Regions from separate parts of the Burkholderia pyrrocinia genome, predicted to be linked through region 1. Evidence: riboswitches for the same ligand, from Rfam matches in the RefSeq annotation. Region 1 holds a riboswitch; the other holds the start of a gene.
What was found. Region 1 has a riboswitch for thiamine pyrophosphate ahead of JYG32_RS12765 (FAD-dependent oxidoreductase). Riboswitches for the same ligand answer to the same signal wherever they lie in the genome.

Region 1 (4,447 bases):
GCGCGAGTGCCGCGCCGATCCCCGAGCCTGCGCCGGTGATCAGCGCGATGCGCGCGGCGCGTGCATTCACGCCGCGACCTTGTCGCTGACGTTCACGCGCTCGATGTTGATCGTGCCGACGTGGAACGCGGCCAGCGACTCGCGGTGCGCGATGCTGACGATCGCGGCCTTCGGCAGTCGTTCGGCGAACAGGTGGTAGAGGCGTGCCTCGTTGTCGGTGTCGAGCGCGCTGGTGGCTTCGTCGAGGAACAGGAAGTCGGGCTTGTGCAGCAGCACGCGTGCGCCGGCAAGACGCTGCTGCTCGCCCGGCGACAGCACGCGCGTCCAGTGCGCGGTTTCGTCGAGGCGCTCGACGTAATCCTCGAGGCGGCATGCGCGCAGCGCGTCGCGGCACGCGTCGTCGCTGAATGTATCGGGTGTCGCCGGATAGGTGAGCGCGGCCTTCAGCGTGCCGATCGGCAAATAGCTCGTCTGCGGCACGAACATCATCCGCGCGCCGACCGGCGCGTCGATCGCGCCGTCGCCGAACGGCCACAACCCCGCGAGCGCGCGCATGAACGTGCTCTTGCCGGAACCCGACTTGCCGATCACGAGCCAGCGCGAACCCGGCTCGATCGTGACGTTGCCGATGTTCGCGAGCGCATTGCCGTTCGGCAGCGCGAGCTTGAGCGACGACGTCGACAGCTTCGCCGCATCGACGTAGTGCAGGTTGATGCCGCCGTGCTCGGTCGCGGGCGACATGCTTTCCTTCAGGTGCGACGTGCCCATCACGCGCTTGAATTCGCGCAGACGGTTGACGGTGGCGCGCCATTCGACGAGCGATCGATAGCTGTTGATGAACCACGAGAACGAGTCACTGACCGTGTTGAATGCGGATGAAACCTGCATCAGTACGCCGAGCGTTAGCGCACCCGAAAAGTAGCGGGGCGCAGCAACAATGAGCGGGAAAATGATCGCGATCTGTCCATAGAAATACGTGACGAACGATAGGCGCTTCGTGTACTTCATCACTCGCCACCAGTTGTCGCGGACACGCTTGAAGAGATTTTTCGCGTTTTCGTTCTCAGTCGCTTCACCGTCGTAAAAGGCGATCTGCTCGGCGTTTTCGCGTACGCGAATCAAACCGAAACGGAGATCTGCTTCCACACGCTGTTGTTGGTAATTGATCGACACGAGGGGGTGGCCGAACTTTTGCGCCAGAAGCGAGCCCGCGACAGCATAAAGCGCCGCGGCCCAGACCATGTAGCCAGGAATTGTGATGGGCGACCCGCCGAGCGCGAACGTGAGTGCGCCACCGAGTGACCATAGGATCGTGATAAACGACACAAGCGTGACGACCGTTGACAACAGGTCGAGTGACAATGCCAGCGTCGTTGTCGTGAGCGACGCAAGGTCGTCGGCAATTCGCTGGTCCGGGTTATCGGCAAGGCGGTCACGCTCGATCCGGTAGAACGCACGATCGCTTAGCCATTCTGTAAGGAATCGTTCGGTAATCCATTGTCGCCAGCGAAATCCGAGCATCTGGCGCAAATAGAGCCCATACACTCCGAGGATGATGAACGCGAAGGCGAGCGCCGAAAACTGCATAATCAGGCCCGGGAAGTCGTGGACGTCCTTCGACTGCAGCGCGTTGTAGAACTCGGCGTTCCACTTGTTCAGCCGGACGTTGATCCAGACCACGCAGAGGTTGATCGCGATGATCGTGACCAGCAGGCCCCACGCGAATTTCCATTCGGACGATACCCAGTAGGGCTTGATGAGGCTCCATGCGGATACCGGGCGCTCGTCCTGCGGCGCGTCGGAGGCGGCGGAGCGGACGGGATCGATCGATTGGGTCATGTGCTTCCTGATGAGTAGCCGGCGCGCGGGCCGGGCGAAGCCGGGCGCGCGCCGCGATACGGCATGCCGGGGCGCGGCGCCGACTGACGGCGGGCGTCCGGATGGTCGCCCGCGCATCTTAAACGGCACTTAAGGGCCGGCGGTGACGCGGCAACCGGCCGCTCGTGCGGCCGGCCTGCGGGCATTGTGCCAGAGCGGCGAAGCGCGACGGCGAATTTGCCGCAAGGGGGACAGTTTGCGGCGCTTTCCGCTTTTATGGTCTAATGGCCGACGACGAAACAGGGGTGCTTCGTGCGCGGCCGGCAGATGTTCCAGGCGGCGCGGCGAGGCTGAGAAAGACCCTTCGCACCCGATCCGGGTAATACCGGCGAGGGAAGTTTCTGATCCCGCCGGGCCGCGCTGGCTGCCATCCCACATGGTCAGCGCCCGAGTCCCGCCCGGCCGGCCTTTGCTGCCGGTTTCGTCCTTTTGGGTACGCGCATTGCGCGTTACGGAAGGAATGATGACCGCACAATCTTCAGTCTTTTGCATGGCTCCCGGCCCGATGTCGCGTGCGTTCGCACGGGACGGCGCGTGCGCGTCGACGTTAGTCGCGTGCGCTCGCGCGGCTCGCGAGGAGGGTGCGCGATGAACGTCCAGGATTCACGGCCCGATTTCGCGGTGCTCGGCGGCGGCCTCGTCGGCCGACTGATCGCATGGCGGCTCGCGGGCGACGGGCATCGGGTCGCGCTCTACGAGCGCGGCGGCCCGGACGGCGAGCAGTCGGCCGCGTGGATCGCGGCCGCGATGCTCGCGCCGCTCGCGGAAGCGGCGAGCGCGGAGCTGCTGATCACCGAGCTCGGCGCCGCGTCGCTCGCGCGCTGGCCGCAATGGCTCGCCGAGCTGCCCGAACCCGTGTTCTTCCAGCATCACGGCACGCTCGTCGTCTGGCATCACGCGGACCGCGCGGAGGCGCCGCTGTTCGAGCGGCGCGTGCGCGCGAACGCGCCGGCCGAACTGTTCGACGGCGGCTTCGTCACGCTCGCCGGCGCGCAGGTCGACGCGGCCGAGCCTGCGCTCGCGGGCCGCTTTGCGCGCGGGCTGCTGCTGCCGCGCGAAGGCCAGCTCGACAACCGCCAGGCACTGCGCGCGCTCGCGACGGGCCTCGCCGAACGCGGCGTCGACGCGCACTGGCACGTCGCGATCGACGATGCGAACCTGCCCGACGCGCATTTCACGATCGACTGCCGCGGGCTCGGCGCGAAACCTGTGCTGCCCGCGCTGCGCGGCATCCGCGGCGAAGTCGCACGCGTGCATGCGCCCGGCATCGGGCTCACACGGCCCGTGCGGCTGCTGCATCCGCGCTATCCGCTGTACATCGCGCCGAAGCAGGACGATCTTTATGTGATCGGCGCGACCGAGGTGGAGGGCGAGGACATGTCGCCCGTCAGCGTGCGCTCGGCGCTCGAACTGCTGAGCGCGGCGTTCTCCGTGCATCCGGCGTTCGGCGAGGCGCGCATCCTCGAACTCAATGCGCAGTGCCGGCCGACGCTGCCCGATCATCGCCCGGCGGTGATCTGGGACGGCGCGTCGACGCTCGCCGTCAACGGCCTGTACCGGCACGGCTTCATGATCGCGCCGGAAGTCGCGCACGCAGCGGTCGCGTTCGCAGAAGCCGCGCTCGGCGGCGCGTTCGGCGATGCCGACGCGTTCGCCGCGTGGCGTGACACCGCGCGCTGGCCGACGCTCCTTCATCACCGCAACGACGCGCGCCAGCCGGCCTGACGCGTGCCGCCGACCGAATCCGACGAAGCCTCATGGATATCCAGATCAACCAACAGACCCTGACGCTGCCCGACGGCGCGACGGTGGCCGACGCGCTCGCCGCGTACGGCGCGCGTCCGCCGTACGCGGTCGCGCTGAACGGCAACTTCGTCGCGCGCACGCAGCATGCGGCGCGCGCGCTCGCGGCGGGCGACAAGCTCGACGTCGTGCACCCCGTCGCGGGCGGCTGAGCGCCGCCGGTTCGTCCCCGCTCTTCCAGGAAAACGACATGACGTCCCTCACATCCGCCGACGCGCTGACGCTGTACGGCGAAACCTTCGCAAGCCGCGTGCTGCTCGGCACGTCGCGCTATCCGTCGCTGCAGTCGCTGTCCGATTCGATCGCCGCGTCGCGCCCCGGGATGGTGACGGTCGCCCTGCGCCGCCAGATGACGGGCGGCACGGCCGAAGCCGGCTTCTTCGACCTGCTCAAGCGCCACGCGGTGCCGCTGCTGCCGAACACGGCCGGCTGCCAGACCGTCGCGGAGGCCGTGACGACCGCGCACATGGCGCGCGAGGTATTCGGCACCGACTGGATCAAGCTCGAGCTGATCGGCGACGACTACACGCTGCAGCCCGACCCGGTCGGGCTGATCGAGGCCGCCGCGCAACTGGTGAAGGACGGTTTCAAGGTGCTGCCGTACTGCACCGAGGATCTCGTGATCGGCCGGCGCCTGCTCGATGTCGGCTGCGAGGCGCTGATGCCGTGGGGCGCGCCGATCGGCACGGGCAAGGGCGTCGTGAACCCGTACGGCTTGCGCGTGCTGCGCGAACGGTTGCCCGATGTGCCGCTGATCGTCGATGCG
Region 2 (4,447 bases), 1.0 Mb from region 1:
GTGTTCGGATTCGGACATGATGATTTCCTTCGGCACCTTCGTGCCGTTCAACGGCCGCGCAGCATCGCGAGCAGCGAGCGCGGCACCAGCAGCGCCATCGCGACATGCACGACGAAGAACGCGACGAGCAGCGACATCGCCCAGAAATGCACGACGCGCGCGTTGTCGTAACCGCCGAACAGTTCGCGCAGCAGCGGGAACTGCACGGATTTCCAGATCGCGAGCCCCGACAGCACCAGCACGACGAGATCGACGATCGCGGTCAGGTACGCCGCGCGCTGCACCGCGTTGTAGACGCTCAGGTCGGCATGCGACAGCCGCCCGCCGAGCGCCGCGCGCACGTCGCGCCACACGGATGCCGGCGTGACCGGCAGCATCTTGCGCACAAGCCGCCCGGTCGCAAGCGACATCGCCAGGTAGAACAGCCCGTTGCCGACGAGCAGCCACATCGCCGCGAAATGCCATTGCAGCGCGCCGCCGAGCCAGCCGCCGATCGTGATGCCGTGAGGAAACGTGAACGGCGGATAGATCGGCGACGCGTCGTAGATGCGCCAGCCGGACAGCGCCATCAGCACGGCCGCGAGCGCGTTGAGCCAGTGGCTCGCGCGCACCCACAGCGGATGGATCGGGCGCGCGGGCGGCGTGGCGGCCGCGCGCCCGGTGGCGGGAACGGTTTGCATGATGAAAACTCCCGGAATGAGGCGACGGAGCGCGAGACGGGGCCGGAGACCGGCCAGGCGACGCATGCGCTGACGCGCAGCCGTGGCGCGTGCCTCGCGCGTCAGCCGGCACCGCGTGCCGTCCCGGCACGCAGCAGCGACACGCGCGTCGGCCGCGCTCCGTCCGTATCCGTCAGTTCGACGGGGCCATCTTGTCGTCCGACTTCGGCTTGCCCATCGAGTCGTGCGACATCGCGTCCTTCTTCATCGCGTGCTTCTTCATGGCGCCCTTCTTCATCGCGCCGTCCTTGGCCATCGCGTCGTGGCCCATCGCGTCCTTCGACATCGCCGAACCTTCCTTCGACATCGACGAACCCTCCTTCGACATCGCGTCGTTCTGCGCATATGCGCCCGTTGCGGCCATGGCGAAACCGGCGACACAGGCTGCGATCAGTACTTTTTTCATGACATCTCTCCGAAACATGGGTTTGAGGAGCCGAATAGACGGAGGACGTCGCGGGAAATGACAGTCGTTTCGAAAATATTTTTTTAGGGGCTGCCGAAAGTGCCGCAATGCTGCACCGCGCCGTCGTTGTCAGCCGGGCTGCAGGGCCGTGCGGCGGTGTCATGCATCGCGGCTGGCGCGGCAGGCGCGCCGCCCGCAATGCTGCAACTGCACCGCGGCAACCGATCTGCCACCGGTTGAAACCGCCGCAAAGCCAGTGTATCGTGTGCGCTGCTAACGCGGGGGTCCTGCAATGCGCCCGGTCAACAAAACCGGCATTGCGGGTGAGAAATACCCTTTGAACCTGATCTGGATAATGCCAGCGCAGGGAAGCGTACGGATTCCGCCGCCATCCTTCTGACGAAATCCGCCGCCTCACCAAGCCTCGTCTCCTGCTTAGCTCGAGCCCCACATTCGTCAAGGGCTCCGGGCAAGCGCCGAAGCGCCTGTCCGGCGCTCACACAGGAGATTGCATGAACGCCAATCCGAAGTTTCTGTCCGCCGACGCCCACGTCGATGCCGCTGCCGTCGCGCCGCTGCCGAATTCGCGGAAAGTCTATGTGACCGGCTCGCAGCCCGACATCCGCGTACCAATGCGCGAAATCACGCAGGCCGACACGCCGACCGGCTTCGGCGGCGAAAAGAATCCGCCGATCTACGTGTACGACACGTCGGGCCCCTACACCGATCCGGAAGCGAAGATCGACATCCGCGCGGGCCTGCCCGCGCTGCGCCAGCGCTGGATCGAAGCGCGCGGCGACACCGAAGGGCTCTCCGGCCTGTCGAGCCGGTACGGCCTCGAGCGCGCGGCCGATCCGGCCACCGCCGACCTGCGTTTCCCGGGCCTGCACCGCAACCCGCGCCGCGCGCAGGCCGGCAAGAACGTCACGCAGATGCACTATGCGCGTCAGGGCATCATCACGCCGGAAATGGAATACATCGCGATCCGCGAGAACCAGCGCCGCGCCGAGTACCTCGAGAGCCTGAAGGCGAGCGGCCCGAACGGCGCGAAGCTCGCCGCGATGATGGGCCGCCAGCACCCCGGCCAGGCGTTCGGTGCCGCTGCGTTCGGTGCGAACGCGCTGGCCGAAATCACGCCCGAGTTCGTGCGCGACGAAATCGCGCGCGGCCGCGCGATCATCCCCGCGAACATCAACCACCCGGAATCCGAGCCGATGATCATCGGCCGCAACTTCCTCGTGAAGATCAACGCGAACATCGGCAACTCGGCCGTCACGTCGTCGATCGGCGAGGAAGTCGACAAGATGACGTGGGCGATCCGCTGGGGCGGCGACACGGTGATGGACCTGTCGACCGGCAAGCACATCCATGAAACGCGCGAGTGGATCATCCGCAACAGCCCGGTGCCGATCGGCACGGTGCCGATCTACCAGGCGCTCGAAAAGGTCAACGGCAAGGCCGAGGACCTGACCTGGGAAATCTTCCGCGACACGCTGATCGAGCAGGCCGAGCAAGGCGTCGACTACTTCACGATCCACGCGGGCGTGCGCCTGCAGTACGTGCCGCTCACCGCGAACCGGATGACGGGCATCGTGTCGCGCGGCGGCTCGATCATGGCGAAGTGGTGTCTCGCGCATCACAAGGAAAGCTTCCTGTACGAACACTTCGAAGAGATCTGCGAGATCATGAAGGCGTACGACGTGAGCTTCTCGCTCGGCGACGGCCTGCGTCCCGGCTCGATCTACGACGCGAACGACGAAGCGCAGCTCGGCGAGCTGAAGACGCTTGGCGAACTCACGCAGATCGCGTGGAAGCACGACGTGCAGGTGATGATCGAAGGCCCCGGCCACGTGCCGATGCAGTTGATCAAGGAGAACATGGATCTCCAGCTCGACTGGTGCAAGGAAGCGCCGTTCTACACGCTCGGGCCGCTCACCACCGACATCGCGCCGGGCTACGACCACATCACGTCGGGCATCGGCGCCGCGATGATCGGCTGGTTCGGCACCGCGATGCTGTGCTACGTGACGCCGAAGGAACACCTCGGCCTGCCGAACAAGGACGACGTGAAGGAAGGCATCATCACGTACAAGCTCGCCGCGCACGCCGCCGACCTCGCGAAGGGTCACCCGGGCGCGCAGGTGCGCGACAACGCGCTGTCGAAGGCGCGCTTCGAGTTCCGCTGGGAAGACCAGTTCAACATCGGTCTCGATCCGGACAAGGCGCGCGAATTCCACGACGAGACGCTGCCGAAGGATTCCGCGAAGGTCGCGCACTTCTGCTCGATGTGCGGCCCGCACTTCTGCTCGATGAAGATCACGCAGGACGTGCGCGAGTTCGCGGCACAGCAGGGCGTGTCGGAAACCGAAGCGCTGAAGAAAGGGATGGAAGTGAAGGCGGTCGAGTTCGTCAAGACCGGCGCCGAGATCTATCACCGTCAGTAAGCAAACGCGGCGATCCGCACCGGAAACGCATCGCGATGCACGAAGCCCGCTTTCGAGCGGGCTTTTTTACGCATGTCGCATGCCTGCCTGCGCACGGGAAACAATTGATTACGAAACCGCGCAAGCCTTAACAAGTCCTTACAGCAGCATCGCGGGGCGGCGCGTAGATTGGGTTCATGCGCGGCCGCCGGCCGGTCGCGCGTGCTTCCGTTCACTACCGCAAGGACAACGATCATGAGCTATTCGATTCGGCGTATTGGGGTATGCGCGCTGCTCGTCGCGACGGTGGCCAGCCTGTCGGCCTGCGACTCGATGACGAGGCGCCAGCGCGACACGGCAATCGGCGCGGGTGTCGGCGGCGTCGCCGGCGCGGCGATCGGCGGCAACGCACTGTCGACGCTGGGCGGCGCAGCGGCCGGCGGCATCATCGGCAACCAGGTCGGCAAATAAGCCGACCGGCTATCCGGCCGCCGCGCGAAGCGCGGCGAGCTCCGGCCTGACGGCGTTTCCGCACTGCGGAAGCGCCGTTTTTCGTATGCGGCGCCGCAGCACGCCGCAGCGCTCCGGAAATGATCCGTTACCGTTTCGCACACCGTGTCATCGGCGCCCGGCCTAAGCTTAAGCATCTGCCGATTGCCGGCTCCGCCGGAGAGACATCATGAACAGGACCCTCGTCGCCGCGGCGCTCGCCTGCACGACGCTCGCCGGCTGCTACTACCCGTACGGCTATTATCCTGGCGGCTATTACACGGCGGCACCGGTGCAGCCGGCGCCCGTGTACGTCGATCCGGGCCCCGTCTACTACTATCCGGCGCCCGCGTATGCGCCGGCGTGGGGCGGTTATTGGGGACCGGCGCTGTCGCTCAATTTCGGCTTCG

Region 2: linked by a shared signal. The riboswitch ahead of thiC (phosphomethylpyrimidine synthase ThiC) and the one ahead of JYG32_RS12765 (FAD-dependent oxidoreductase) in region 1 are both predicted to bind thiamine pyrophosphate.

What each region holds. Positions count from the first base shown of each region.
Region 1 covers NZ_CP070977.1:2,751,863-2,756,309, reverse strand. The annotation lists gene JYG32_RS12775 (SDR family NAD(P)-dependent oxidoreductase) at 1-70, opposite strand, end outside; gene JYG32_RS12770 (ABC transporter ATP-binding protein/permease) at 67-1,839, opposite strand; TPP riboswitch at 2,110-2,232, shown strand; gene JYG32_RS12765 (FAD-dependent oxidoreductase) at 2,467-3,603, shown strand; gene thiS (sulfur carrier protein ThiS) at 3,636-3,833, shown strand; gene JYG32_RS12755 (thiazole synthase) at 3,872-4,447, shown strand, end outside.
Region 2 covers NZ_CP070977.1:1,754,076-1,758,522, forward strand. The annotation lists gene JYG32_RS08190 (molybdopterin-dependent oxidoreductase) at 1-18, opposite strand, end outside; gene JYG32_RS08195 (cytochrome b/b6 domain-containing protein) at 48-680, opposite strand; gene JYG32_RS08200 (pentapeptide MXKDX repeat protein) at 853-1,125, opposite strand; TPP riboswitch at 1,396-1,513, shown strand; gene thiC (phosphomethylpyrimidine synthase ThiC) at 1,638-3,569, shown strand; gene JYG32_RS08210 (hypothetical protein) at 3,563-3,805, opposite strand; gene JYG32_RS08215 (glycine zipper 2TM domain-containing protein) at 3,804-4,019, shown strand; gene JYG32_RS08220 (hypothetical protein) at 4,228-4,447, shown strand, end outside.